4 regions of the Mycobacterium appelbergii genome follow, and region 4 is predicted to be linked to each of the others. Evidence: riboswitches for the same ligand, from Rfam matches in the RefSeq annotation. Region 4 holds a riboswitch; each other region holds the start of a gene.
What was found. A riboswitch is a leader RNA that binds a small molecule or an ion and turns the genes downstream of it on or off. The one in region 4 is predicted to bind cobalamin.

Region 1 (7,254 bases), on a different contig from region 4:
AAGGACAAGCAGCTCTACACCCTGGACCTCGGGTCACTGGTGGCGGGCAGCCGCTACCGCGGTGATTTCGAGGAGCGCCTCAAGAAGGTGCTGAAGGAGATCAACACCCGCGGCGACATCATCCTGTTCATCGACGAGCTGCACACGCTCGTCGGTGCGGGTGCGGCCGAGGGCGCCATCGACGCCGCCAGCATCCTCAAGCCCAAGTTGGCTCGCGGTGAGCTGCAGACCATCGGTGCCACCACCCTCGACGAGTACCGCAAGTACATCGAGAAGGACGCCGCGCTGGAACGACGCTTCCAGCCGGTCCAGGTGGGTGAGCCGACGGTTGCGCACACCATCGAGATCCTCAAGGGATTGCGTGATCGCTACGAGGCGCACCACCGGGTGTCGATCACCGACGGCGCCATCGCCGCGGCGGCCACGCTGGCCGACCGGTACATCAACGACCGGTTCCTGCCGGACAAGGCCATCGACCTGATCGACGAGGCCGGTGCCCGGATGCGGATCCGCAGGATGACCGCTCCGCCGGACCTGCGCGAGTTCGACGAGAAGATCGCCGACGCCCGCCGGGAGAAGGAATCCGCGATCGACGCGCAGGACTTCGAGAAGGCCGCGAACCTGCGGGACCGGGAGAAGACCCTGGTTGCACAGCGGGCCGAGCGCGAAAAGCAATGGCGTTCAGGTGATCTTGACGTCGTGGCGGAAGTCGACGACGAGCAGATCGCCGAGGTGCTGGGTAACTGGACCGGTATCCCCGTGTTCAAGCTGACCGAGGAGGAGACCACTCGGCTGCTGCGCATGGAGGAGGAATTGCACAAGCGGATCATCGGCCAGGAGGACGCCGTCAAGGCCGTCTCCAAGGCGATCCGCCGCACTCGCGCCGGCCTGAAGGACCCCAAGCGCCCGTCGGGCTCGTTCATCTTCGCCGGCCCGTCCGGTGTCGGTAAGACCGAGCTGTCCAAGGCACTGGCGAACTTCCTGTTCGGCGACGACGATGCGCTCATCCAGATCGACATGGGCGAGTTCCACGATCGGTTCACCGCCTCGCGGCTGTTCGGTGCCCCTCCGGGGTACGTCGGCTACGAGGAGGGCGGCCAGCTCACCGAGAAGGTGCGCCGCAAGCCGTTCTCGGTCGTTCTTTTCGACGAGATCGAGAAGGCCCACCAGGAGATCTACAACAGCCTGTTGCAGGTTCTGGAGGACGGTCGGCTCACCGACGGTCAGGGTCGCACGGTCGACTTCAAGAACACGGTGCTGATCTTCACGTCCAACCTCGGTACGAGCGACATCAGCAAGGCGGTTGGCCTCGGCTTCACCCAGGGTGGCGGCGAGAACAACTACGAGCGGATGAAGCAGAAGGTCAATGACGAGCTGAAGAAGCACTTCCGCCCGGAGTTCCTGAACCGTATCGACGACATCATCGTCTTCCATCAGCTGACGCAGGACGAGATCGTCCAGATGGTGGAGCTGATGATCGGCCGGGTCGGCATCCAGCTGAAGGCCAAGGACATGGAGATGACGCTGACCGACAAGGCGAAGTCCCTGTTGGCCAAGCGCGGCTTCGACCCGGTGCTGGGAGCCCGCCCGCTGCGGCGCACCATCCAGCGCGAGATCGAGGACCAGCTCTCGGAGAAGATCCTGTTCGATGAGATCGGCCCCGGCCAGCTGGTGACGGTCGATGTCGAGGGCTGGGACGGCGAAGGCGCGGGTGAGGACGCGAAGTTCACGTTCTCCGGCGCAGCCAAGAAGTCCGAGCCTGTCGAGCCGGATCTGGCCGGCGCCACTGTGGCCGGTTCGCCGGGCGCTGCTGCGACCCCCGCCGAGTAGTACGTAATCGCGAAAGCCCCCCGAGTAGCCTCGGGGGGCTTTTGCGTGGCATACGATGCTGATGTAATCGACACGCAAAGGAATCTGGTGAGAATCCAGAACGGTCGCGCCACTGTGAACAGTCAGACCCTTGCGCCTGTCACTCCGCGGACTGGGACGCGAACTCCCGGAAAGGACCCCCGATGACATCTCCTGAGGCTCACCAGAGTCGTGTTCGGCCCGTAGACCTCTCGGCCACCAAGGCCGTCGCCTGGCTCACCCTCACCGCCTTCCTGGCACTGGTGATCCTGTACTTCGTGGGCATGGATCAAGGCGCCACCTCGGTGTTCGGCAACAGCACCTACATTCACGAGTTCGTCCACGACGCTCGCCACCTGCTCGGTTTCCCCTGCCACTGACCGGCGGGGACACCTGACGCGATGGAAAAGTTCATCATCTGGCGCGGCGTTCTTGCCGGCGCCATCGCTGGAGTGCTCGCATTCATCTGGGCGAAGATCTTCGTCGAACCCGTGATCGGCCGTGCCATCGACTTCGAAGACGGCGTCGGTACGGCACGTGCCGCCCTCGAGCACGCCCACGGCGGTCACAGCCACAGCCACGGCGGCGAGGGCGCTGAGATCACCCGCACGGTGCAATCCACGATCGGCATGGGTTTCGGCGTGCTGGCGTTCAGCGTGGCGATGGGGGTGTTGCTGGCGGTGGTCTTCGTCGTCGCCTACGGCCGCACCAACCTGTCGGTCCGCGCGCTGGCGGCATTGAGCGCAGGGGGCATGCTCGTTTCGTTGTGGATCGTGCCTGCGCTGAAGTACCCGCCCAACCCGCCTGCGGTCAGCCTGGACGAGACGATCAACCAGCGCACCCTGCTGTACGTGCTGCTGGTTGCGCTCTCGGTGGCGCTGTTCGTCGCCGCGGTGTACCTGGGCCGTCGGTTGGTGCCCAGGCTCGGCGCATGGAATGCCACGCTCGCGGCGACGGGTGCCTATGTGGTGGCCATCGCGGTGGTCTACCTGGTGTTGCCGACGATCGACGAGACCCCGGGTCCGGTTGTCGACGAGGCGGGCGCGATCGTCTTCCCCGGTTTCCCGGCCGATGATCTGTACGAATTCCGGTTGTACTCACTGGGCACCCAGGTGGTCATGTGGACGACGATCGGCCTGGTGTTCGGGGCGATGGTGTCCCGGCTGCTGGAGGCCAAGCGGGAGCCCGTCACCGCGTGAGTGAGGTCGTCCGGCTGACCCTGGTTTCGCATGCACTCACCGACGCCATGGCAGCCGGACGGTTCCCCACCGACGAGCCGCTGAGCCCGGTGGGCCACCGCCAGGCCGACGCATCGATCGAACTGGGCACCGTTGACGCTGCCTACTGCGGACCCGAGAAGCGGACGCGGCAGACCGCTGAACTGCTCGGCGTGCGCGCCGAGGTGGAACCGCGATTGGCGGATCTGGACTTCGGCCGGTGGCGTGGCGACGTGTTAGGCGGGGTGCGCCCTGCCGAACTGGCCATCTGGCTGACCGAACCCGCCCAGGCACCCCATGGCGGGGAATCCGTGGTCGACCTGATCGGCCGGGTGCGCGATTGGCTGGGCACCCTCACCAACCGCCGCGGCCGGCTGGTGGCCGTGACACATCCCGCGGTAGTGCGCGCCGCCATCCTCGTCGCCCTCGATGCCCCGCCGAAATCGTTCTGGCGCATCGACATCGCGCCGGTGAGCCGGACGGTGATGCACTTCCGTGGCCACGCCTGGACACTGCGCAGCAACTAGCCCACCGGTGCGAGGGCGAACGCGCGTTTGGCGACCGACAACAGCCAGCCCGCGGCGGTGGGGCTGCGGAACTGTGGCCAGTTCAACTGGAAGCTGACCACCCATGGCTGCCCGGTGTGGTCGACGGCGTACCAGCTGAAGGTGAGATCCCCCGGCAGGTTTCCGCCCTTGGCGCCGATGTAGGTCCACTTGTCCGGGTCCAGGTCGATCCCGGGCAGGGCCGACAGGATGTCCTTGACCGGTGCGGCGGCGCCGTAGGCGGAAGCCTGCAGCGCGGCATGCACCCGGCAGATGTCGGTCGCGGTGCCGAACCATTCCAGTCCGTCATTGGACCCCGGCAGGTGCGTGCGGGTCGGATCTGGTTGGTAGGGACGGGAATTGGTCTGCTTGAGTAGTTGCACGCGGTCCTTGGGTGACGCGTTCTTCCATTGCTCACGCAGATTCGGTTCGCCCCAGCCGACCGAGAACACCTCATGCATCGTCGGGAACGGTGTCATGCTCGCCGGATCGTGGTGACCGGCGGTGACCAGTGCGCGTTCCACCGCGCCGGTCCCGACGCGACCGATCAGCAGGTCGGTGGCCATGTTGTCGCTTGCGGAGATCATCTGCTGGGCAGCGGTCCGCACCGTGATCTGGGCCCCCGGCGGCAGCTTGTCCAGCCCTGCCGAGCCGAGCGCCTTACCGTCCTTGGTGATGGTCAGCTGATCGTCCCAGCTCAGTGTCCCCGCTTTGATGGCATCCGAGACGGCAAGCAGCACATAGAGTTTGAAGATCGAGGCGAGTGGCAACGACAGGTCGGTGTTGGTGCCCGCGACGCGCTCGCACTTGCCGTCGTTCACCTTGGACACCTGGTAGGAGTAGCGCGCGCCCGACTTCGCCAATTCGGTGTCGATGTCGGCCCATTTGTGGATCACCGGCTTCTCGGTGGTGACCTCGAAGCGGTCCACGAGGCCGGCGTCATTGGTTTTCAGCTCGATGTCCTGGGACACGTTGTAGGACGTCAGCACATGCAGGGTGGCCGAGCCGGCGCCGATGTCCACAGCGGTGACCGTGAAGGGCCGATCCCACCAGATGGAGTCCAGTTTCGTCCCGACCAGGTCGACCTTCTCGGGGGCGGCGAGTGTGCGTACGCCGACAGGACCGATGGGCCAGTTCGAGTTCAGCATGTCCATGGTCTGCTTGGCCCGCAGTCCTGGGGGAGTGTTGGTGTCGATGTGGGCGCCGTAGGACACCTCGGCCGCTGGGGCCACGCTGTGCGAACAGCCGCAAGCCAGGGCGGTGGCAACCGCGACGATGGCCGCCAGGCCAGTCGTCCGGCGCAGCCCCCGGCTGCGACTACGCCTGAGTGCCGGACCCCGCAACGTCCAACACAACCTCGAACTCCAGCAGTGACGCTCCGGTGGCCACCGGGTTGGACTGTTGCCCCTTGTGGGCGTCGACGGCCGGCCCGGTCGCCCACGCCTGGAACGCCTCATCGGACTCCCACTGTGTGACCACGAAGTAGCGGTTTTCGCCCTTGACCGGACGCAACAGTTGGAAGCCGAGAAAGCCGGGCTGCTTGTCGACGGCGTGTGCACGGTTCGCGAACCGCTTCTCCAGTTCCGGGCCGGCGTTGGGCGGGACCTCGATGGCGTTGATCTTCACGACGGGCATGCCGTTCAGGCTACCGCGCGGCCACGGCAAGATAACGGCATGGTCACGAAATTCCTCACCCACCGCGGTGGTCAGGGCGAGCCCATCGTGCTGGTGCACGGGCTGATGGGGCGTGGCAGTACCTGGTCGCGCCAGTTGCCGTGGTTGGTCGGGCTGGGTGAGGTCTATACCTACGACGCGCCGTGGCATCGCGGGCGTGACGTCCGCGATCCGTACCCGATCAGTACCGAACGGTTTGTCGAGGATCTGGGTGAGGCGGTGGCGGGGTTGCACCGGCCGGTCCGGCTGGTCGGGCATTCGATGGGGGCGTTGCATTCGTGGTGTCTGGCCGCCGCCCGCCCCGAGCTGGTGACCGCGGTGGTGGTCGAAGACATGGCGCCGGACTTCCGCGGCCGCACCACCGGTCCGTGGGAACCGTGGGTGCATGCGTTGCCGGTCGAATTCGGGTCCGCGCAGGAGGTTTACGACGAATTCGGTCCGATCGCCGGGCAGTACTTCCTGGAGGCATTCGATCGGACGTCGACCGGTTGGCGGTTGCACGGTGAACCGCAGTGGTGGTTGGACATCGCTGCCCAGTGGGGAACGCGCGACTACTGGTCGCAGTGGCGCGCCGTGGCGGCGCCGACACTGCTGATCGAAGCGGGTAACTCCGTGGCACCGCCCGGGCAGATGCGTCAGATGGCTCAGATGGCGAGTCGGGCGACCTATCTGTATGCACCGGGGGCAGGCCACCTGGTCCACGACGAGCAGCCCGGGGTGTACCGGTCGGCCGTCGAGAAGTTTCTAGCGTCGCTCACCTAACACGCCCGGTGTCGGCCAGGTCGGGTGATGCTCGAAGCGCGTCCGGATCGCGTCGAGGTCCCGCTCGGCGCGGTACACCTCATAGTTCGCGGCATCGGCGCCCAGCAGGCCCGCCAGCGGGGAGGCCACCCGGAACTGGTCCAGTCGGATGCGTAGCGCATCGCCACGGTGGGCGGCCCAACTCAGCGCGGCGGCCACGGCGAACGGGGAAACGATGATCAACAGGGCGAGTGCAATAGTCATGGCAGTAATGCTCGTGGACATCACATTCTGCCAACAGTGGCAGTGAGGACACCTTTGGGTAAAATACTGCCATGCTCAAAAGCGTATCCACGTTGGTGCTCGACGGGCTCGCGGTTTTCGAGTTCGGGGTGATCTGTGAGGTGTTCGGCATCGACCGCTCCGCCGACGGCGTGCCCAACTTCGATTTCAAGGTGTGCGGACCGGTGGCGGGCCAACCGCTGCGGACATCGGTGGGCGCCCAACTGACCCCCGACCACGACCTCAGTGCGTTGGTGGGTGCCGATCTTGTGGCGATCCCGGCGATCGGCGGATCCGAGTACCTGCCGGAGGCGTTGGAGGCGGTTCGGGCCGCCGCCGACGCGGGCTCGATCATCCTGACGGTGTGCTCGGGTGCCTTCCTGGCCGGCGCGGCCGGTCTGCTCGACGGCAGGCCGTGCACCACCCACTGGATGCACGCCGACGCGCTGGCGCGGATGTACCCCACTGCGAAGGTGGACCGCAACGTGCTGTTCGTCGACGACGGCAACCTCATCACCAGTGCAGGCACCGCCGCAGGCATCGACGCGTGCCTGCACCTGGTCCGGCGCGAGCTGGGCAGTGAGGTGACCAACAAGATCGCGCGACGGATGGTGGTGCCGCCGCAGCGTGACGGCGGTCAACGCCAGTTCATCGATCAGCCGATCCCGGTCCGGTGTTCGGAACGCTTTGCCCCGCATTTGGATTGGATCATCGGGAATCTGGAGAAGCCGCATACGGTGACCACGCTGGCCAGGCGGGCGGCGATGTCCACGCGCACGTTCGCCCGTCGTTTCGTGGAGGAGACCGGTACCACGCCGATGCAGTGGATCACCGATCAGCGGGTGCTGTACGCGCGTCGGCTGCTGGAGGAGACAGACCTCGACGTCGACTGGATCGCCGAGCGGTCGGGTTTCGGTACCGCGACCCTGCTGCGTCACCACTTCCGC
Region 2 (7,254 bases), on a different contig from region 4:
ACGGCGCTGAACGCGGCCGAGTTGGCAGCAGAGCGGGGCTGGAGCCTGGAGGTCGTCGACCTCCGCTCGCTCAATCCGCTCGATTTCGACACGGTCACCGAGTCGGTGCGGCGCACCGGGCGTGCGGTGGTGATGCACGAAGGCCCACGGACCCTGGGTTTCGGCGCCGAGTTGGCGGCCCGGATATCCGAGGATCTGTTCTACGACCTGGAGGCGCCGGTGTTGCGTGCCACCGGTTTTGACACGCCGTATCCGCCTGCGCGGTTGGAGAAGCTGTGGCTGCCCGGCGTCGACCGATTATTGGATTGCGTCGAGCGCGCCATGGGGCAGCCGTGAATCGCGAGTTTCTGGTCCCCGATCTCGGTGAGGGGCTCCAGGATGCCACCATCACCAGTTGGAGTGTCGCGGTGGGGGACACCGTCGCGTTGAACCAGACGTTGTGCACAGTGGAGACCAACAAAGCCGAGGTGGAGATCCCCAGTCCCTACCCGGGTCGGATACTCGAACTCGGCGGCTCTGCCGGTGACACGCTCGCGGTCGGGGCGGTGCTGGCACGGATCGCCACCGAGGAGACCGCACCGGTCACCAACGCCGGCAACGGCCACGGCACACCGCGCAAACCGGTTCTGGTCGGTTACGGCGCCGACGAGGCCATGGACACCAGCAGACGTTCAGCGCCCGCCGAGCGCCCCCGGGCCAAACCCATGGTGCGCAAACTGGCCGCCGACCTGCATGTCGAACTGGCGGGCCTGTCGGGTTCGGGACCGGACGGCATCGTCACCCGCGAGGACGTACTGGCCGCGGCAGGCGACGGCGGTTCGGAGCTGCTCGACGTGCGAGGCGTCCAGGCGGAGATGGCCCGCCGGATGACGTTGTCGCGTAAGGAGATCCCGGACGCGCACGCCCGCGTTGATGTGGACTGCTCGGCGCTGCTGCGGTTGCGCGACCGGATCCGGGTGATCGACGACGAGCTGGCGGTGACGCCGTTCGTGCTGACGCTGCGACTGCTGGCGTTGGCGCTGGTGCGTCACCCGATACTCAATTCCACCTGGGTGGTGAACGAGGACGAGCCGCGCATCCATCAGCATCCGGCAGTACACCTGGGTTTCGGTGTCGCGGCACCGCGTGGCCTGCTGGTCCCCGTCGTCACCGATGCCCACCACCGCACCACACGCGAGCTTGCGCAGGAGGTTTCGCGGCTCACCGAGGCGGCCCGCGCCGGCAGGCTGACGCCCGCGGAGTTGGCCGGGTCGACGTTCACGGTGTCGAACTTCGGTGCGCTCGGCCTCGACGACGGGGTGCCGGTGATCAACTATCCGGAGGCGGCGATCCTCGGCATGGGGTCGGTCAAACCTCGTCCGGTGGTGGTCGACGGCGCGGTTGCGGCCCGCCCGACCATGTCGCTGACATGCGCTTTCGATCACCGCATCGCGGATGGTGCGCAGGCCGCCGCATTCCTCGTGGAGCTGCGGGACCTGATCGAGGCGCCGGAATCGGCCCTGCTCGAGCTGTAACTAGCTGCGTTTGGCGGCAGCCAGCCGGCGCGCGAACTCAGGAGATTCGATCGACGCGGCCTGCGGGCCCAATTCGATGTCGACAGCGATCCGGTGTTGGTCCGCGTCGACGGTCCCGGGATTGGCGGTGGCCCGCATCGACGCCTTGGTGGCGATGACCACCTCGCGTGGCGCGGCCGCGGGACCGGCGGCCAGGTCACGCGCCGCCGCCACCGGATCCTCGGCCACACTCAATGCCAATCCGTGTCGCACCGCCGCCTCGGCGTCGAACCGCATGCCGAACAGCAACGAGGCGCGGGCCACCTGTGGCCCCACGGCACGCTGCATCATCCAGGTGGCACCGCCACCGGGATGGATGCCGAGCTTCTGGAACCGCGGATCGAACAAGGCAGCGGGGCCGGCGACGCGGACATCGGCGGCCAGCGCCAGATTCAGGCCCGCACCCACTGCGGCACCGTTGACGGCGGCGATCGTGGGCAGCGCGCAGTTCGCGATGGCCAGGAATCCGTCGTAGATCGCGCGCAGGCCGTCTTCGGTGGCTTCGCCGAGCGCGGTGAGATTCGCTCCCGCACAGAAGGCTTTGCCTGCACCGGTGACGATCACGGCGTGCACGTCGGCGTTGGCCTCGGCCTCGTCGACCGCGGCGCGCAGCGCGGTCGATATCTCCAGCGTCACCGCATTGCGGTGGTCGGGATCGTTGATGGTGATGAGGGCGACGTGGTCTGCGACGTCGCTGAGAACAGATTCGGCCACGGGTCGAGACTAGCCGTGCCGGTGTTTCGTCACGGGTAGTCTGGGCATCGCAGCTGGTTCGTCGGCGCGGATTTCGGTTCGTGTCGGCGTCGAACGCCGCATGCCGATTGCGGTGTGGCGTGAGAGGGAACCCGGTGGGAATCCGGGACTGTCCCGCAGCGGTGTGCAGGAACGACCGCCGTCATCAGCACTGGCGCGCAGATCTCTGCAGCTGGGAAGCGACGGCCATTAGGTGTACGACAACGTGCGTGCCTGCGAGTCCGAAGACCTGCCGGCTGTACCGGGCGCGCCGCGCCCGGTGGTTCATCGCCTCGCGGAATGGGCGCGTGACCGACGTCGTCGCTGCACGCAATGGCGCGCCGCGTCAGCGATCGGTCAGGTCCCTGGTGGCGGTGACCATCCCCGTCGCAGTTGAAGGACGTCATATGAGGACAACCGCCACACCGTTCACCGCCACGATCACCGGCTCTCCGCGGATCGGCCCCAACCGCGAGCTCAAGTGGGCCGTCGAAAAGTACTGGGCCGGCCGCATCGACCGCGCCGAACTCGAATCTGTTGCGGCGGCATTGCGAAGCGACACCTGGAAGTCGCTGTCCGCGGCCGGGTTGGATTCCGTACCGGTCAACACCTTCTCCTACTACGACCAGATGCTCGACACGGCTGTCCTGGTCGGCGCGCTACCACCCCGGGTGACCGGTATCGGCGATGAGTTGGAGCGCTACTTCGTGGCGGCGCGCGGCAACGACGAGATCGCGCCGTTGGAAATGACGAAGTGGTTCGACACCAACTACCACTACCTGGTGCCCGAGATCGGCACCGAGACTCGATTCTCGCTCAATCCGGCCAAGGTCCTCGCCGAGCTGGAGGAGACTCGCGCACAAGACATCACGTCGCGCCCGGTGATCATCGGCCCGATCACGTTCCTTACGCTGTCCAAGGCGGTCGACGGTGGTCCGGCTCCGATCGAGCGCCTCGACGAACTTCTCGACTCGTATGCCGCGCTGCTCGATCTGCTCGCCGAACGCGGCGTGCAGTGGGTGCAACTCGACGAACCGGTACTGGTCACCGACATGCTCGACACCACCGCGGAACTGGCCGAGCGAACCTATGCCCGGCTCGGTGGTCTGGCCAAGCGGCCCCCTATCTTCGTCGCGACCTACTTCGGCGAATTGACCGATGCGCTCCCTGCACTGGCTCGCACGCCCGTCGAGGCCATCGGCGTGGACCTGGCCGCGGGCGGCATCTCAACCGTTGCAGCAGTACCGGAGCTGCAGGACAAGACCGTCGTCGCGGGCATCGTCGACGGCCGCAACATCTGGCGGACCGACCTGGAAGCCGCGTTGGGAACACTGGCCACCCTGTCGGGATCGGCGGGGGCCGTGGCGGTGTCGACATCCTGCTCGACGCTGCATGTTCCGTACACGCTGGAAGCCGAGCCGGATCTGGACGCGGCGCTGCGCAGCTGGCTGGCGTTCGGGTTTGAGAAGGTCACCGAGGTGGTCGCGTTGGCACGGGGCCTCAAAGAGGGTCGTGAAGCGATTGCGGGACAGGTGGCCGCCTCCAATGCGGCGATCGCGTCACGTCGGTCCGATCCACGGCTGAACAACAACCGCGTCCGTTCCCGCATCGCCTCGATCATCGCGTCGGGCACCGAGCGCGGCCCGGCCGCCGGACGTCGCAAGGCACAGAACGAGCGCCTGCACCTTCCTGACCTGCCGACCACGACCATCGGCTCGTATCCGCAGACGTCTGCCATCCGGGTGGCGCGCGCGGCCCTGCGATCCGGGGAGATCGACGCTGCCGAGTACGAGCGGCGGATGAAGTCCGAGATCGCCGATGTCATTGCGCTGCAGGAAAAGCTCGGCCTGGATGTGCTCGTGCATGGGGAACCGGAACGCAACGACATGGTGCAGTACTTCGCCGAGCAACTCGAGGGGTTCTTCGCCACCCAGAACGGTTGGGTGCAGTCCTACGGCAGCCGGTGCGTGCGCCCGCCGATCCTGTACGGCGATGTCCACCGGCCCCGCCCCATGACCGTCGACTGGATCACCTACGCGCAATCACTGACCGACAAGCCGGTCAAGGGCATGCTCACCGGTCCGGTGACGATCCTGGCGTGGTCGTTCGTCCGCAATGACCAGCCCCTGGCCGACACCGCCGCGCAGGTGGCCCTGGCCATCCGCGACGAGACGATCGATCTGCAGTCCGCGGGGATCGCAATCATCCAGGTCGATGAGCCCGCGCTGCGTGAGTTGCTGCCGCTGCGATCGAAAGACAAAGAGGCTTACCTGCGTTGGGCTGTTGACGCGTTCCGGCTGTCCACCTCCGGCGTCGCCGACTCCACCCAGATCCACACGCACCTGTGCTATTCGGAGTTCGGCGAGGTGATCGGGGCGATCGCCGATCTGGATGCCGATGTGACATCGATCGAGGCAGCCCGCTCGCACATGGAGGTGCTCGGCGACCTCAACGAAGCCGGGTTCGCCAACAGCGTCGGCCCGGGTGTCTATGACATCCACTCGCCACGGGTTCCCGGGGTGGACGAGATCACGTCATCGCTGCGGGAGGCACTGGAATCCGTTCCTGCCGATCGGCTCTGGGTCAACCCCGACTGCGGCCTGAAGACGCGCAGCACCGAGGAGGTGACGGCGTCGCTGCAACACCTGGTGGCCGCCGCGGCGGCAGTGCGCTCCGACACAACGTAACCGTCGACCGTGGCGCCGGTGCACGCGATCAGGCTGGTTCCCGCGCATAAGCCCCACACTCGGCCGCATTGCCGCATAATCGCGGAGTGACTGACACGGATGTGCTCATCGCGGGAGCCGGGCCGATCGGGCTGACCGCAGCCATCGAACTGGCGCGAAACGGTGTCGCATGCCGTATCGTCGACCCGCTCCTGGAACCGCCGCAGTATGCCAAAGCGGTTGGTGTGCAACCGCGCACCCTGGAACTGTTCGAGCGGATGGGCATCGTGCGGCAGGTGCTGGACGCTGCGGTGCAGATGCGCGGACAGTTGGTCTATGTGAACGGTGAGCAGGCCGGGCGGATGGAATTGGCGCTGCCCGACGACGTTCCCTTCGAGTTCATCGGGTTGCCGCAGTACGCCACCGAACGCATCCTGCGGCAGGAGGCGACGGCGCGCGGAGTGGTGATCGAGCGCGGGTTGCGGCTCACCGGGTTCGAGCAGAACACCGACGGGGTCACCGCGACGCTGGCAACCGGCGACGGTGAGCAGCAGACCGTGCATGCCGGCTATCTGATCGGCGCGGACGGCGCCCATTCGGTGGTGCGCAAGACGCTCGGGCTTACCTTCGAGGGCGCTGCGTTCGAAGAGCAGTACATGCTGGGCGATCTCGACGTCGACTGGTCGTTACCACCGGGCTACGCGATTCGGGCGATGCACCAGACCGACGGGAAGACCGACGACCTGCTGGTCTGCATTCCGCTGCCGGGACGCGGTCGCTACCGGATGTCGATGCTGGTGCCTGCAGAACTGGACGCCGCCACAGGCGCCGCACCGTCCGGTGACGGCGTGCAACACGGCTTCGAAAGCGGCAGGAAGCCGGAGCTGTCACACATCCAGGCGGTTCTGGACCGGCTGTCCCCGGAGCCAACGACTGCGCGCAACCTGCGGTGGGCATCGGTGTTCCGGATCAGCCACCGCATCGTCAACGCCTACGGCAGGGGCCGCGTGTTCGTGGCGGGCGATGCGGCACATATTCATCCACCCACCGGTGCGCAGGGCATGAACACCGGCATCCAGGATGCGCAGAACCTGGCCTGGAAGCTCGCGCTCGCGGTGTCCGGTCAGGCCGCTGACGGGCTGCTGGACAGCTACGACGCGGAGCGCAGGCCGGTAGGTGAGGAGGTCGTGGGCCGAACCGTGCGCAGCGCAAGGGAAGGCATCGGAGCGGATTCCACCGACCCCGGCTACATCGCGCGCCGCGAGGCCCAGCTGCTGATCGACTATGCGGGCAGCCCGATCGTCGCCCCGACGGTCGATGCGGTGCCGGGGCCCCGTGCGGGTGCCAGGGCGCCCGACGCGCGGACGCTGACGCGGGACGCGGTGACGGCACCGGCGCGCCTGTTCACGCTGTTGACCGGTCCGCACCACACATTGCTGTGTTATGCGGGTCCTGATTGCGGTCCCGAAGCGGTGGAGCGTCTGGAGCAGGCGGCCGCCGCGGCCGTGCAGGCCGCGCATGACCGGTTGGACGTCTACGTCGTCGCCCATCCCGATGCGAAGGTGGACGCGACCGTGCTGCCGCTGCTTCGCGACCGCGACGGCAATTTTGCTCATGCCTATGCCGCGGAAGGAGTTTCGGCGTTCGTCGTCCGCCCCGACGGGTATCTCGGTTATGCCGCCCGCGGAGCGCTCGATCCTGACGAACTCGGCGCGCACCTGAAGCTGACGTTCCGTTGATCGGGCAAGGGGCCGCGCTGAGGCTGCTCTACCAGTTGCTTGGGGCGTAGTCCTTCAGGAAGCATCCGTGCAGGTCTTCGCCGGACTCCCCGCGCACGATCGGGTCGTACACCCGCGCGGCACCGTCGACGAGATCGAGCGGGGCGTGGAAGCCCTCTTCGGCCAGGCGCAACTTGGTCGGGTGCGGACGCTCGTCGGTGATCCAGCCGGTGTCGACGGCGGTCATGAGAATGCCGTCGCGCTCGAGCATCTCGGCGGAGCTGGTGCGGGTCAGCATGTTCAGCGCAGCCTTGGCCATGTTGGTGTGCGGGTGCCCCGGCCCCTTGTATCCACGGCTGAACTGACCCTCCATCGCCGACACGTTGACGACGTACTTGCGGCGGGCGGTCGAGGCGGCCATCGCCGGGCGCAGGCGGCTCACCAGGATGAAGGGTGCGGTCTGGTTGCAGAGCTGCACCTCGAGCAGCTCCATCGGATCGACCTCGTGCACGCGCTGAGTCCAGCTGTTGACCGCAGCGGTGTCGGGCAGCAGGCCACCCGCGTCGATGGCGGTTCCGGCGGCGA
Region 3 (7,254 bases), on a different contig from region 4:
AGGCCGTGGTGCGGACAACGCTCGGACTGACGATCGACACGACGGTGCTGGTACAGCAGCTGGCCTGCGCCGAGCCGGACTGTCCACCGGTGGAAACCGTCATCGCGGTCCTCTCCAGCCGCAGAACCACCTGGAAACTCGCCAGACCCACTGCCGACATCGCTGTCGCGGACCTGCGACGCGTCATCACCGAGCACCCGGAAGGACATGACCATGCCGACCACCACTGACGAGCGGGTACCCGTCACCGTCATCACCGGGTTCCTCGGATCGGGCAAGACCACACTGGTCAACCGAATCCTCACCGAGCAGCACGGCAGGCGGATCGCCGTGATCGAGAACGAGTTCGGCGAAGTCGGAATCGATGACGCCCTCGTGCTCGATGCCGAGGAAGAGATCTTCGAGATGAACAACGGCTGCATCTGCTGCACCGTGCGCGGCGATCTCATCCGCATTCTCGGTGCGTTGATGCGGCGCCGGGACCGCTTCGACCACATCCTCATCGAGACCACCGGGCTCGCCGATCCCGCACCCGTCGCACAAACCTTCTTTGTCGACGATGAGATCCGGGGCCGGCTGCGACTCGACGCGATCGTGACATTGGTCGACGCCGCCCACGTGCTCGACCACCTCGATGAGGTCAAACCCGCCGAGGTCGAGAACGAGGCCGTCGAGCAGGTGGCCTTCGCCGACCGGATGATCCTGAACAAGGTCGATCTGGTGAGCGCCGATCACCTTGCGGCCGTGGAGTCTCGGCTACGCGGAATCAACGGTGGCGCCGACATCGTGCACGCGCAGAACGCCAAGGTGGACCTGGACCGGATCCTCGACGTCGGGGCGTTTGATCTGCAGCGCGTGCTCACTGACGATCCGGCGTTCCTGGAGGAAGGCGATCACCAACACGACCAGACCGTGACGTCGGTGGGTATCCGGATCGACGGCGAGGTCGATGTCGAAAAGCTCAACGCGTGGCTCGGAGAGCTGTTGTCCACCAAGGGAGTTGACATCTTCCGGAGCAAAGGCATTCTCGCTCTGGCCGACCAGGGACGGCAGTACGTCTTCCAGGGCGTGCACATGCTGTTCGACGGCACGGAGGGAAGGCCGTGGCGCGACGGGGAATCCCGCACCAACCGGCTGGTCTTCATCGGCCGCAACCTGGATCGTGACGAGCTCGAATCGGGTTTTCAGGCCTGTCTGGTGGCGTCGTGAGTCCGGCGGTGCTCGCGGGTGACACCTGGCGCATCAGCGTCGATGACGCGGTATCGGCGCTCGCCGCGTCGCCACAAGGACCGATCGCGGTTGCCGGCGCGGAAGGTTCGGTGACGATTCTGGCGCCAGACGGGATTGTCGAGTCCCGGCGCGACATCTCGCTCGGCTGCCTGACGGTGGCGTGGTCGCGGTCCGGTGACCGCCTCGCGGTCGGATCGGTGCACGGCGTGGACATTCTCGATACCTCCGGTGCCGTCATCGGAGGACGTCACGGCGGCTGGTGCTCGTCGGTGGCCTGGAGCCCGGACGGTTCGCGCCTGGCCGCCGGGGTGGGCCGCAGCACCGTTGTCCTCGACGAAGATGGCACAGAACTGTTCAGCGCCGAGCGGTCGAGCACCGTGACCGGTGTCGCGTGGATCGGCCGTCGGGTCGCAGGCGCGGCCTACGGCGGCGTACACATCCACCCGGTTGCCCGCGGCTCCGCGCCCGACGTGCTGCCCTTCACGGGTTCGCTGCTGACGCTTGCGATCAGCCCCGATCGGCGTTGGGTTGCCAGCGGCAACCAGGATGCGACCCTCCATATCTGGCGGACCGGACGACGCGGTGACGAGCTCGCCATGTCCGGATACCCGACGAAGATCACCGCGCTGGGCTACTCGCCCGATTCGGCGCTCCTGGCGTCCGGAGGTGGCGACGACGTCACGGTCTGGGATTTCACGGGCCGAGGTCCGCGCGGCAGTACACCGCGGATACTGCGTGGTCACGACGCCACGGTTACGGCACTCGTGTGGTCGACCGACGGCACGATGGTCACCGCGGCATCCGACGACGGCCGGGCCGCGGTGTGGTCGATACGCTCAGCGGTGCCCGGCTTCCCGTTGCGGCCCGTGGATTCGTTGAGCCGGGAATCCCCTGCGACCGCCGTGGGCTGGGACGCCGCGGGTCGACTGCTCGCCGGTTGGGCTGACGCGACCGTGGCGGCACACGTGGTGGGCGGGGGCTGAGATGGCGGAGCGCGCCGCCGGTTTCACAGCTGTGGTCTGCAACGCCTGCACGACCACAGAGCCCGGCCTGTCGGTGCTCGACGCGCTGCGCGCTGCGGTCCGGCGTTGCGCCCACGGCATGCTGATTTCCTCCGGGTGTCTACTGGACCAGGTCAGCTGCGCCGGGCGCACCGATGGCGTGATGGTGCTGGTGCAGCCGTGCGCCGCCGATCGCACGCCCGCGGGCTCCGCAGTGTTGTTCGGGCCGATCGACCACGCTGAAGCAGCCGCACACCTGCACGAATGGCTGATACGCCGGCAGTGGGCGGTTCCCCTGCCCGGGCGGTGGCCAGCCACCGGCAATATGGGTAAACTCCGGGTCGCCGTGGTGAACGGGAAGCCGGTCTGACGCCGGCGCGGCCCTCGCCACTGTAGCCGTTGAGCACGACACCCCTCGCGTAACAGCGAAAACTGTTGCGGGCCACTGGGAAACCGGGAAGGCCTGGGTGCCCGTGTGATGACGCGGAAGCCAGGAGACCGGCCACGGCACGCTATGTCCACGAGGGTTTGGAGTAAGCATGACGCACGATGCTGCCTTGATGCAGCCCTGGACTCGTCGTCGGTTCTTCGGAGCCGTCGCGGGGATCGGCGGGGCGTTCGCGCTGAGTGCGTGCGCACCGACCGAGCGACAATCCTCGGTGTTCACCGCGCTGTACGAGGGAGCCGGCTCGTCGGAGGTCATCGACCCGGGCGTCGGAACCATGTTCATCGACGAGGCCCGCGTCAAACACCTCTACGACGGACTGTTCGAAGTCGATTCGACCATGACACCCGTCCCGCGGCTGGCCGAGGCCGCCGAACCCGACAAGGACGGCACCCGGTGGCGGATCACCCTGCGGGAAGCCGACTGGCATGACGGCAGCCCACTGACCGCTGACGACGTGCTGTACACCCTCGCACGCATCCTCGGCCCGCAGGACGGCGCATCGCCATTTGTCGCGGCATCCACCCTGGGACAGATCGACTTGCGCGCCTCGCGCGCGGTCGACCCGCGCACTGTCGAAATCGCGCTCTCCACTGCGTCGTTTGATCTTCCGACGTTACTTGCCTCGTACGGCACGCGAATCGTGAAGGACGGCACACAGGATTTCTCCCGTCCGGTGGGGACCGCGGCGTATCGCTTCCAAGCCTTCACCCCGGGACGCGAGTTCGTCGCCACCCGCCATGACCGCTACTGGGGCGAGCCCCCTACCATCGAAGAGCTACGCATCCTCAGCGCCGGCGCCGAGGCCAGGCTGTCGGCTCTGCGTGGCGCACAGGCCGATTTCGTCGACAATCTCTCACCTGGTGCCCTGCGAACGCTCGAGGGCAGCAACGACATCACCGTGCACAGCGCCCCCAACTCCGGGATCCTGTACTTCGCCATGAAGACCGATCAGGCACCGTTCGACAACCCCGACGTGCGCCGCGCGATGATGCATCTGGTCGACCGGGAGCAACTGGTGACGGTGGCACTGGAGGGTGCGGGCGAGGTCTCCGACGACGTCTTCGGGCGCGGATACCGCTACTACGCAGACGATCTCGAACCACACCGGCACGATCCGGGCCGGGTACGCGACCTGCTGCGCCGAGCCGGCCACTCCGATCTGAACTTCGAGCTGTTCGTCGCACCGGTGTCACACGGCTTCGTCGAGGCCGCCGAACTGTTCCGGAAACAAGCCGCCGCCGCCGGCGTCACGGTGCGGGTCAGCATCGGTTCCAAGGACACCTACTACACCGAGGCACTTCACCGTGGCGATATGACGATGGGCCAGTCCGGACCACTGCCGATCCCCTACCACTTCGGATCCCGGCTACTGAGCGATGCGCCGAAGAGCTTCACCCGTTGGGCCGACGCTGAATTCGACGATCTGTATCGCCGGGCACAGACCGCTCCCACCGAGGAGCAGCGCGTCCGTATCTATCACACGATGCACGAGATCCTGCATGACCGTGGCGGTTTCATATTCTGGGCGACCACACCCTGGCACACAGCGCATCGGTCCAACTGGCGGAACACACCGACCGGTGTGCCGAATTCCCTGGAATGGGCACGTTTCGACAATATCTCGACGAACGAGGAGTGAGCATGACGTTATCGCTGGAGGCGGCGCAGCACTGGCTGGAACGCTGGGACCGGCAGCAGGAGTACTACATGCCGGATCGGGAGGAACGCTTCGATGTGGTCATCGACATCGTCGAGGAAGTCGTTCGGCGTCCCGATCCGCTCGTGGTCGACCTCGGGATCGGTCCGGGGTCGCTGGCGCACCGGTTGGTTGAACGCATCCCAGCCGCCCGGGTGGTGGGGATCGACGCCGACCCCCTGCTGATGAAGCTCGGGACCGCGGGCCGTCCCGATGCGCGGATTCGCACGGTGCTGGGCGACCTGCGCGAACCCGGCTGGTTCGACTCACTCGGTCTGGACCGGGCACCGGACGCCTATGTCAGTTCCACGGCGTTGCACTGGATCAACCGGTCCCCCTTGCGTGATCTGTTGCACCGCTGTGGCGCCACCATCGCACCGGGTGGGGTGTTCGTCGATGCCGACCACCTGTACGAGGGCCCCGACGGGGCGACTCTCGACGAGGTCGCACGGGCACTGACCACGCGGCGCGCGGCCCGGCGGGCAAGCCGCGGCGAGGAGGACTGGAGCCAGTGGTGGTCGGCGGTGGAGGCCGCCCCGGAACTGGCCGACCTGGTCCGCGAGCGGGCGGGCGGATTCGCCCACGTCATCGATGACCGGCCCACAGTCCACGACTATCTGAACTTCCTGCGATCCGGCGGCTTCCGGGAGTCAGGCATCCTGTGGCAGATGGGAGATGACCGGGTCATCGCCGGCCTCGCCTAGACCATGAGCTGGTGGCCTGGGTGGTGTCGATTCGCGGCGCGACGGTTGTTCATCGGTCTCGTGCAGATTGCGATTCTGCTGGGGCTGATCTTCATGCTGTCCCTACTCATGCCCGGAGACGCCGCCGACGTCCAGAGCAGCGACCTGACCAGCGCTGCACAACGGGACCAGACCAGGGCGGTGCTGGGTCTGGACGTCGCGCCACTGGAACGCTTCTTGACCTGGAGTGGGCATGCGCTGACCGGCGATCTCGGAACGTCCTATGCCCGTGGGGTGCCGGTGCACTCGGTGATCACCGAACCGTTCCTGATCTCGGCTGCCCTGGCGTTGCTCACCACGATGCTGCTGATCCCTGTCGGATTCGGTGCAGGCTTTCTTGCCGGTCTACGGCCCGGTTCCCTGCGGGACCGGGCGATCACCACGGTCAGCATCGGCTTGGATTCCATTCCCGACTTCATTCTGGCCGTCGTGTTGATCACCTACGTGGCGATCGGATTACGCTGGTTCCCTGCGACTTTCGTCGGCGTCGATCTCCAGCAGGCCATGACGCACCCGGCACATCTGGTGCTACCGCTGACTGTGATGGTGGCCCGGGTCGGCGCACCACTGGTCCGGTTGGTGCGCGCCGGCGTGATCGATACGATGGCCGCGCCGTACATCATCCAGGCACAACGCCATGGTGTGCCGCGCGGGTCGCTGCTACTGCGCCACGTGGCCCCCAACGCTCTGGCACCCGCCATGCAGGACCTCGGCCGCACCGGTGACGGCCTCCTGTCTGGCGTACTCGTGGTGGAGGCGATCTTCGTAATGCCCGGCGTGGCAACGACCCTGCTCGATGCGATCGGCAATCGTGACCAGCCGGTCATCCTGGCTGTCCTGCTCGTCACCGGCGTGGCTGCGATCGTGATCAACAGCCTCATCGACCTCGCCGGTACCCGCATGGTGCCCACGGGGGCCCGCGCGTGAGGCGGCTGACCTCGGTGATGGCCGCCACGATGGTGGCCGTACCGCTGACGGCCGCGGTCGTCGGGCCGATCATCGCCGGCTACGCACCGGCGACGCCGCAGGCGCCTTTCGGGCCGTCGACCTGGTCGCCGTTCGGCACCGATCGGTTGGGGCGTGATGTACTCGCCGCCGCACTGAGCGGTGGCCGACCGCTGGTGGTCACCGCTGTCCTCACCGTGGCCGCCGCCTACGCCGTCGGATTCTCGATAGGCATGGCCGCGGCCGCCACCCGACGGTCCTGGATTGAAGATCTGATCATGCGACCGGTCGATGTATTGCTTTGCCTGCCCGGACTTTTGATCGTGATGGTGGCGGCACTGAGATCGGACGGTTCCGGAGTGGCGATTGCCGCGGCGGTCGGCTTCATCCTGGTGGCTCCGATCGCGCGGTTCGTCCGGATGGCAGCGCGCGGCGTCGTGCACAGCCCGGTCATGGAAGCGCTACAGATGCAGGGGGCGGGCCCGCACGAACGCTACGCGGGCTACGCGCTGCGTCATCTGGCCCGACCGGTCGCCGGTGATCTCGGAGTCCGCTTCGTCGCAGCCGTTTATGTGTTGGCGTCGGCGAACTTCCTCGGCATCGGGTTTGACACCACATCAGCCGATTGGGCCGTGTCGGTGGCCGCGAACAAGGACGGACTGTCCACCGCGCCGTGGTCGGTCTATCTGCCCGCCGCGCTCGTGGTGTCCCTGATTCTCGGGCTGAACCTGTGGTGCGACGCCATCTTGTCCGATCCGACGCGAAAAGCCCTGCGCAGGATGCCGCATGGCTGAACCGAAACTCATCATTCGTGACCTGCGGGTCACCGTCGGACCGCACTGCCTGGTCGACGGCGTGAACATCGAGCTGCCGGGTGGCACGATCACCACTCTCGTCGGCCCGTCCGGGGCGGGCAAGAGCACCATTGCCGGAGCGGTCGCCGGTGCGTTGCCACCCACGCACCGGGTAGACGGCATCGTGGCGGCGCAGGATTCGATCGGATATCTCCCCCAGGATGCCGCCGAAACCCTCAATCCGGCCCGGCGCATCGGCACGGCGCTCGGCGAACTCGCCGCCCTGCACGTGGCAGCGCCCCGCCGTGGGCGACGCCGCTGGAAGCGCCGGCAGGTCGCTGATCTCCTGCGCCAGGCGGCCTTTCCGCCGGAGCCGGCCTACCACCGGCGCTATCCG
Region 4 (7,254 bases):
TGCAGCGCTGACCGGGCAGCGAGGGCGGCGGCGTGCGGTATTGCCTCAACGGGATACCGCACGCCGCTGCGTGACTCACCCCGCATCAGTGATCACGGGCTCATGGCAGTTCGTTCAATCACGACACACAACTAAAAGGCGACAGCTCAGCGTTGAAGAGTCACCATGCGGATCGTCTCGTCATGCAGTTCCAAGGCCGGGTACACCGGCGAGCTCGATCGCGAGCACACCAGAGACGATGAAGGTGATCCCGATTGCCATCTTCATGGTCAGCGGGTCATTGAACAGCAAGTGCGCCACTATCGCGACCAGTGCTACGCCGCATGCTGTCCAGACGCCATACGCAACACCAACCGGCATGCCCAAGCTCAGAGCCACCCACAGCAGATAAAGTGATGTGGCGTAGCCGGATAGCACTGGCACAATCCACCGCTTTCTGCGGAATCCCTCCGAAGCACGCAGGGCCAGTGTTGCCCCCACTTCGATGACGATCGCTGCCCCCAACACAAACCACATCATGTGGACTGCTCCTTCGGTGAGTGCGAACCCAGTTCGACGAACATCACCCCGACGATGATCAGTGCGATTCCACCCATGACGGGCCAAGTCAGTGGTTCATCGAAAAGAATGGCCGCCAAGGCAGCGGTACCTGCGGTGGCGACTGCCCCCCAGATTCCGTACGCCACCCCGATGGCGAGTCCGGCCCGAAGAACCAGCGTCAGCCCCACGAACGCGCAGACGTAGCCGATGACCGCCAAGACCAGCCATCCCTTGTGTTCTTGGGACGCGCGTAGTGCCAGCGTCGCAACGAGTTCGAAGGCGATGGCCGTCCCCAACAGGATCCATCTGTTCACTGCACCGACCTCCTCACCTCACCGCGAAGGAGTTCGAGGAGCAGGCCATTGTGAGCGACAGTTTCGTTCCTGGTCGGGCGAGCGGCCGGCCGCGCTGACGCGCAAGGGTGTGCGGTGCGACGCTCAACAGCACACCGTGTGCAGCTCAAGAACCAGAGGTGGGTAGCTGCTCTGCTACGAATCCTCTGAAGACGTTCTCAGTCAGCCTCGAGACGTTGTTGTCGTAGGAGTTGTACGACAGGCAGGCGCACCAGGTGATGGAACCCACTCCGAAAACAGCCCCGCCGTTGGGATATTCGACCAGCACCATGTCTGCTCGGATCTCTCCGTCCCATATTGCGGACAGCTGAAGCTCTTCGCTGAAAACTGCCCAATCGTCGGTATCGAAGTCCTTAGCGCTCGCCAGGACCATTGTGTGTTCGGGTGTTCCCAGTGCAGCATTGGTCTGGCATATCTCGAAGCCTGCAGCTCCCCAACTGTTTACGAGGCAATCGAACGCCCCGATCTGTTCGTCATCGCCGATGCCGTTGAAGATGAACGCCGCTTTCGGGTCGAAGCTTGCGGGCTGCCGATCGTATGGCCGCCCCACGCTGCCTCCCTCGGCAATGGACCCGATACCAAGGAACCTCTGGGGAGCGCGGCCCCGAAAGCGCCACAGACCCCCTGGCTCACCGGTACTGCTGAGCGACGATTCGCCCGGGGCGGCGTTCCAGGTGCGTTGCGCGGGTCCGCAGCGACGAATCTCCACACCGGTACCGGTCGCCTCGTCGAGCGCGGTAACCCAAAACAGGCCATTGCCCGACAGATACATGAATCGGCCGCCGCCGTTCGTGTACGCCTCGGCGGCGTCGAGCATCGCTTCGGACCAGTACTCGTTGTGGCTCGCCGTCGACACCAGGCGGTAATCCCTGAGCCGTGACACGCCCTCGTGATGCAGCTCGAGGTCGGTGATGATGTCGTATTCGATCCCCTTTTCCTCGAGCCAGTCGATGAGGTGGAGGTCGGCGTTGAACTGATGTGGCGAGCCTTTGCCGAGATCGAGGAACGGCATGTCGTACTTGGGCCGCATGTTCACGATCGGCCGCATCCAGGACGAGTAGCAGACACCGCTACCGTCGGTATGCCTGTCGTACAAGCTCCGCAAACCCGTCTCGACGACGTACTTGTCCTGGGCCTGCCACGGATACTGCGGCAGCGCACCAGAATACGCGCCCGTCGGGCCGAGCATCTGCTCGTTTCCGTATGCCAGGTAGCTGAAGACGGGGAGCAAGATCGCAATCTTCGCGGTTGGCCGGCCCAAAGGGGGAACGACGGAAAACGGCACGTAGTCTTCGTGGTCGCCCGCCGTGAGGTGCACCGCGTAGACCCCGCTACGAAGATCGGAGGGAACCGTCCACTCGAACGAGGGGGTCCAGCCGGCGTCGGAGAGATCGTCGTCGTGGAAGTGGATGGCGCCGTACTCCCCGGGCGCGTGCTTCCAGGCGAGTTCACGGCCCGACCAGTTTCGGCCGGTGACTCCGCGGGTCGGCTTGTTGACGATCTCACCGTGTTGGCCGTTACCGGAAGCGTCGACCGCCGACCAGGTGCTGATGTTCTGCGCGAAGTCCCACGCCGCAGCGGCATCGGTGGGGGCGGATGCGTCATCGTCGCGAAGTGCCGCCAGCTCATCGTCGTTGAGCGCCCGCGAAAAGATCGTGGGGGCGTCGATCTTGCCGTTGTAGAAGTTGCCGATCTCACCGTCGGCCGTAGTTTCCGCGGCGATCAGGAAGTCTCCCGGGCCCCACGCGCGGCCCGCGGGCATCGTTGCGGATGCGTGGTCCTCGAGCCCGGAGGTCACGCCCCAGCTCGGCTCGAGCGCCAGACGCGCGGCTCCCGAAGCGGAGTCGTAGACCGCGGAGACGAAGTACCACTGGCCGGCGCGGACGGTCAGATCGACCGATATCGCAGCGGTCCCCATCCGCAGCGTCAGGCGGCCCTCCTCGAGCCGAAGCGCGAACCCGTCCTCGTCGCCGTTGCCCTTGGCGACGATCGTCTGTACAGGCTTTTCGGGAAGTGTCGGACAGATCCACATCTGGAGTGTGACGTCGCGCGCGGCATCCAATTCTTCTCTGCCGGTCGCCCGGATGTAGGAGCCGGTCCGCAGCTTCTGCAGGGCTCCGTCGTACTCTCCGTCCAGCGTGCTGGGGACAGCCGCGTCCTTGTAGCCCGGGCCCGCCGGGTTGGTATCGCCGTGGATGAGGCGGACCAGTTGAGCCGAGAAGCGACCGGGCTCGGAACTCACCATGAAGGTGATCGATGCTCCAGGCTCGACGCTCAACTTGTCCGCGTATCCGACGACCTTCATGTGGTTCCTCCGCTGGCTGTTGGCTATTGGCTGGCACGCGGGCCCGGCCCGGCACCGCGTTGGACTCCCGTCGCGGGAGCCGACATCGTGCTCTTCATTGAAGAACTCTCAATCTCTCGAACATTGCGTGCGCGGTGCAATCGGCCTCGTGTAAACCATGGGGGACGGAGCCATGACGGACCGTCAACAGTGGCGCATTTTTAGAAGTCGACGCGAGCGGGGAACGAGGGGTTTAGCGTGACTGAGCCCCACCCTCAATTGTCGAGGGACAGCTCGGGGCGACGGGTGGACACGGTGAACCCCCAGGCGAAGGCCGCAGCCAGTGAGCCCAGTACGGCCCATGCCACCAGTTGCGACCCTCCGACGAGATCTCGAAGATTCTGGAGTATCAGAACGAATACTGCGGCAAGGCAGACCAAGGCCAACACGGGAGCCACGATGACTCGGACGACCGACTCATCGAGCGTGCCAGAGTGCAATCGCCGACCGAAGAAGACCAGCGCGGACAGGCTGGTGCCGAGCAGCATCACGATGAATCCGACGGTGGTGGCGCCGGCGAACCAGGCGTAGAGCTCTGTCGCGGGATCTAGGCGGGTCACGATTGCTAGCAGGACGAAGACCGCTGAGATCACGGTGACGACGTGGGAAGCGGTGGAGGGTGACCCGTGCCGATCGTGGCGCGTACCCAGTGCTGCAGGCAGTGCACCGCGATGAGCGATGTTGAACGCGTAGCGGGAGGAAACGTTCTGGATGGACAGCAAGCACGCGAACAGACTCGTCACGTACAGCACCTGGACGACATGTTCCGCCGCGCCACCCAGGTAGTTCGCCACGGCACCGGGAAGCATGGCACCCGGATCCTCGGCGGCAATCCTGACCGCCTCTTGGTCACCCCACGCAGAGATCAGCGCCCAGGTGGATACCACGTAGAAACCCCCGACCAGGGTCACCGCGAGATAGGTCGCAATCGGAATGGTGCGGTTCGGGTCACGGCACTCATCACGAAAGACCGCCGTAGCCTCGAACCCCAAGAAGCTGAGGAAGCAGAACAACAATGCCAGTCCGGGTGCGCCCGAGAGTAGAGCCTCCGGTGCGGTGAAGCCGCGCGACATCCCCTCCTCCCCACCACCATTGACGAAGACGGCCGCGTCGAGCGCGAGTACGATTCCGACCTCGGCGAGTAACAGGACGCCGAGTACCTTTTTGGATAGGTCGATATTGCGGTAACCCAGGAACGCGGCCGCGACCATGCACACGTAGGCGCCCACCCACCACGGAGCGCTGACACCCCACGACGCGAGTAGCGCCGTGATGCCGGAGCCGAGAAGACCGTATACGCCGACCAGGACAGCGAGGTAGGCGAGCAGCGCCAGGAAGGCAGTACCGAACCCAGTCCGGCGACCAAGCCCGGTACCGATGTAGGAATAGAAGGCTCCCGCATTCGGCACGTACGGGGTCAGCGCTGTGAAAGCGACCGAGAACAGCAGTAAAATGACGGTGCTTACGATGAAGGTCGCGGGGAGTCCGATCCCGTTGCCCGCATTGATGCCAATCGGAACCGTACCGCCCATGGCGCCGAGAGGACCCGCGAAGGCGGCGACGATGAAGACGATTCCCCACACCCCCATCGAGCCTCTCAGACGTTGGGTCCCGCTCGGCGTGGACGATTCGCAGGATGAAGTTCGGTCAGACATGGGAAATGCATCCCTTCTTGGAGAATCTGCTCAGCGGCGCGCCGCACCTGCGCCGATCGGCATCCGGCCGGCGGTCTGATTCATCCTGGATCGTGAGGCGTCCGGCACCTAGTGACAGGTTGTCAGGTCCGGCACTCGAAACATGATCACGGTGTCGGGTGGACGACAGTCGGCGACGACTGGGGAGCCGCAGTCGTGGTCGAGGCGTCAACGCGACCGGCCCACGGCGCACGAGCCGATTCAATCGTCGCAAAAACAGGCGCATAGCACTCCTCCACACCATGGGTGGAAGCCCAGACATGGAGTTTCTGGACCATCCGGGCCGGCAAGGGATAGCCATGCTTGGCGGCGATGTGGAGTAGGCGGCCAATGGCTCCCACGTCCTCGCCGCTGCCCAGGTCGACGAAAACGTCCATGCGCTCCTCCTCGCTCAAGCGTCGACCGAGCTGATCCACCAACTCCCAGGCAAGTTGCTTGCTCAATACCAAGTTCACGACGGGCCTTCGCATCAATGAGTTGGTTGCACGGCCGGTGGATCCGCTGACATAGCGCAAGTGTGACCAGACACACCGTGAGAATCGAACGGCTATCTGTCGCTTAACCACTGGATATTCCTGACAGAGTGTCCACCGGCCGCACTCGGTGCCGATGAACCCGTCAATGTATTGATCTGTCGTCGCCGAGAGGCCATACAGATCAGCCTTAGCTGAGGGTTTCCGCCGCTTACGGGCGGAGAATCGAGAACTCAAGCAACCGTCGAGCGACTGATGGTCGAACTCGGCCTGCGCGGAGCCTGCCGGTGGTCCACGATGTGGACGATGCGCTGACGTGGGTGTGTACCCGCTGAATTGCTACGCTGGGCGGGCCAGTCAACTCCGTGTGGAGAAGGGAACCCGGTGCGAATCCGGGACTGACGCGCAGCGGTGTGGGGATGACGAGGCGGGCCTCTCAGGCAACTGAGAGCCACTGGGAGCGTTGCTCCTGGGAAGGCGGCCCGCCGAGGACGACCCCCGAGTCCGAATACCTGCTGGCGTCCGCGGCGCCCGCCGCGGTCAGCTCATCGGGTCTCGCCGATCGGACCCCTGATGCGAAGGATCGCCATGCGCCCGTCTGTCCTTTTCGCCGTTCCGGTATTGGCCTTCGTGGTCGCCGCCTGTGCGCCGCCCGCCGAGCAGGCTTCCGCGCCCGCAGCCGGTTACCCCGTCACCATCGCCAACTGCGGTCGGGACGTGACCGTCCACCAGCGTCCGGAGCGGATCGCCTCGCTCAACCAGGGCAGCACCGAAGTGCTGCTGTCGCTCGGGGTGGGCGACCGGATGGTCGGTGCGGCCGGCTGGACCGATCCGATCCTGCCGTCGTTGGAAGCCGACAACGCCACCGTCGAACGGCTTGCCGAACAGGCTCCGTCATTCGAGGCCGTACTGGACAAGGAACCCGATCTGGTGACCGCATCGCTGCAGGGCACCTTGGGACCGGGCGGGGTCGCCACCTCCGAGGAGCTCGAGCAACTGGGCGTGCCGTCGTACCTGTCGGCCATCGAATGCACGAAAGAGGTCGGCAACTCCGACGGCCCGCGCACCCGCACCCTGGAGATGGACGCCGTCTTCACTGAAATACATGATCTGGCAACCCTCGTCGACCGCAGGCAGGAGGGCGAGGCCATCATCGCGGACCTGCAGCACCGGCTGGGAGCGGTGACGGCGAACACGCCGGCCGAAGGGACGTCGGTGCTCTACTGGTTCGCCAATTCCGAGTCGCCGTACCTGGCCGGCTGTTGCGGCGGACCGGGCATCATCACCAGGGAATTGGGGCTGACCAACGTATTCGACGACTCCCGCGCGGACTGGCCCCAGATCAGCTGGGAGACCGTGGCGCAGCGCGATCCCGATGTGCTGATCCTCGGCGACCTCACCCGCAAGAGCCAGACCGCCGAGTCCGCCGCCGCCAAGATCGCCTTCCTGGAATCCAACCCGGTGACCCGCGAGATGACGGCGGTGAAGCACAAGCGGTACATCAGTCTGGCCGGGGCCGAACTCAATCCGTCGATCCGCATCGTAACCGCCATCGAGAAGGTGGCCGAGGGACTGCGCGAACACGGCCTCACCGTCTGACGATGACGGCGACATCCGTCCGCTCATCCCCGGTGCTGCTGTGGCCTGCCGGGTTTGCGCTGCTGCTCGTCTCGATCGCCGTGGCGACCACGATCGGACCCTCAGATCTCGGCCCGCGCGACGCGTTCGTCGTGGTATTGGAACGGCTCGGCGGCCCGTCGTCGCAGCTGTCGCTGTTGCAGCAGGGCATCATCTGGGAACTGCGGTTGCCGCGCGCCCTGCTGGCCGCCGCCTGCGGGGCCGGCCTGGCG

Region 1: it holds a riboswitch for cobalamin, as region 4 does, so the genes downstream of both, M1247_RS28165 (CbtA family protein) here and M1247_RS10690 (ABC transporter substrate-binding protein) in region 4, are expected to answer to the same signal.
Region 2: it holds a riboswitch for cobalamin, as region 4 does, so the genes downstream of both, metE (5-methyltetrahydropteroyltriglutamate--homocysteine S-methyltransferase) here and M1247_RS10690 (ABC transporter substrate-binding protein) in region 4, are expected to answer to the same signal.
Region 3: it holds a riboswitch for cobalamin, as region 4 does, so the genes downstream of both, M1247_RS12870 (ABC transporter substrate-binding protein) here and M1247_RS10690 (ABC transporter substrate-binding protein) in region 4, are expected to answer to the same signal.

What each region holds. Positions count from the first base shown of each region.
Region 1 is NZ_JAMQTH010000014.1:147,062-154,315, reverse strand. Features, by position in the region: gene clpC1 (ATP-dependent protease ATP-binding subunit ClpC) at 1-1,830, shown strand, start outside; cobalamin riboswitch at 1,910-2,057, shown strand; gene M1247_RS28170 (CbtB domain-containing protein) at 2,013-2,228, shown strand; gene M1247_RS28165 (CbtA family protein) at 2,250-3,047, shown strand; gene M1247_RS28160 (histidine phosphatase family protein) at 3,044-3,592, shown strand; gene M1247_RS28155 (serine hydrolase) at 3,589-4,953, opposite strand; gene mhuD (mycobilin-forming heme oxygenase MhuD) at 4,928-5,245, opposite strand; gene M1247_RS28145 (alpha/beta fold hydrolase) at 5,285-6,046, shown strand; gene M1247_RS28140 (hypothetical protein) at 6,029-6,289, opposite strand; gene M1247_RS28135 (GlxA family transcriptional regulator) at 6,361-7,254, shown strand, end outside.
Region 2 is NZ_JAMQTH010000010.1:45,478-52,731, reverse strand. Features, by position in the region: gene M1247_RS22690 (alpha-ketoacid dehydrogenase subunit beta) at 1-336, shown strand, start outside; gene M1247_RS22685 (dihydrolipoamide acetyltransferase family protein) at 333-1,514, shown strand; gene M1247_RS22680 (enoyl-CoA hydratase) at 1,515-2,267, opposite strand; cobalamin riboswitch at 2,335-2,557, shown strand; gene metE (5-methyltetrahydropteroyltriglutamate--homocysteine S-methyltransferase) at 2,693-4,972, shown strand; gene M1247_RS22670 (FAD-dependent monooxygenase) at 5,059-6,690, shown strand; gene M1247_RS22665 (SDR family NAD(P)-dependent oxidoreductase) at 6,719-7,254, opposite strand, start outside.
Region 3 is NZ_JAMQTH010000005.1:84,361-91,614, forward strand. Features, by position in the region: gene M1247_RS12855 (hypothetical protein) at 1-230, shown strand, start outside; gene M1247_RS12860 (CobW family GTP-binding protein) at 214-1,209, shown strand; gene M1247_RS12865 (WD40 repeat domain-containing protein) at 1,206-2,213, shown strand; gene M1247_RS36525 (hypothetical protein) at 2,215-2,601, shown strand; cobalamin riboswitch at 2,562-2,752, shown strand; gene M1247_RS12870 (ABC transporter substrate-binding protein) at 2,771-4,318, shown strand; gene M1247_RS12875 (class I SAM-dependent methyltransferase) at 4,321-5,079, shown strand; gene M1247_RS12880 (ABC transporter permease) at 5,140-6,045, shown strand; gene M1247_RS12885 (ABC transporter permease) at 6,042-6,857, shown strand; gene M1247_RS12890 (ABC transporter ATP-binding protein) at 6,850-7,254, shown strand, end outside.
Region 4 is NZ_JAMQTH010000004.1:123,004-130,257, reverse strand. Features, by position in the region: gene M1247_RS10720 (MFS transporter) at 1-11, shown strand, start outside; gene M1247_RS10715 (DMT family transporter) at 181-516, opposite strand; gene M1247_RS10710 (DMT family transporter) at 516-854, opposite strand; gene M1247_RS10705 (N,N-dimethylformamidase beta subunit family domain-containing protein) at 1,000-3,198, opposite strand; gene M1247_RS10700 (APC family permease) at 3,453-4,826, opposite strand; gene M1247_RS10695 (hypothetical protein) at 5,039-5,308, opposite strand; cobalamin riboswitch at 5,742-5,938, shown strand; gene M1247_RS10690 (ABC transporter substrate-binding protein) at 5,993-7,003, shown strand; gene M1247_RS10685 (FecCD family ABC transporter permease) at 7,006-7,254, shown strand, end outside.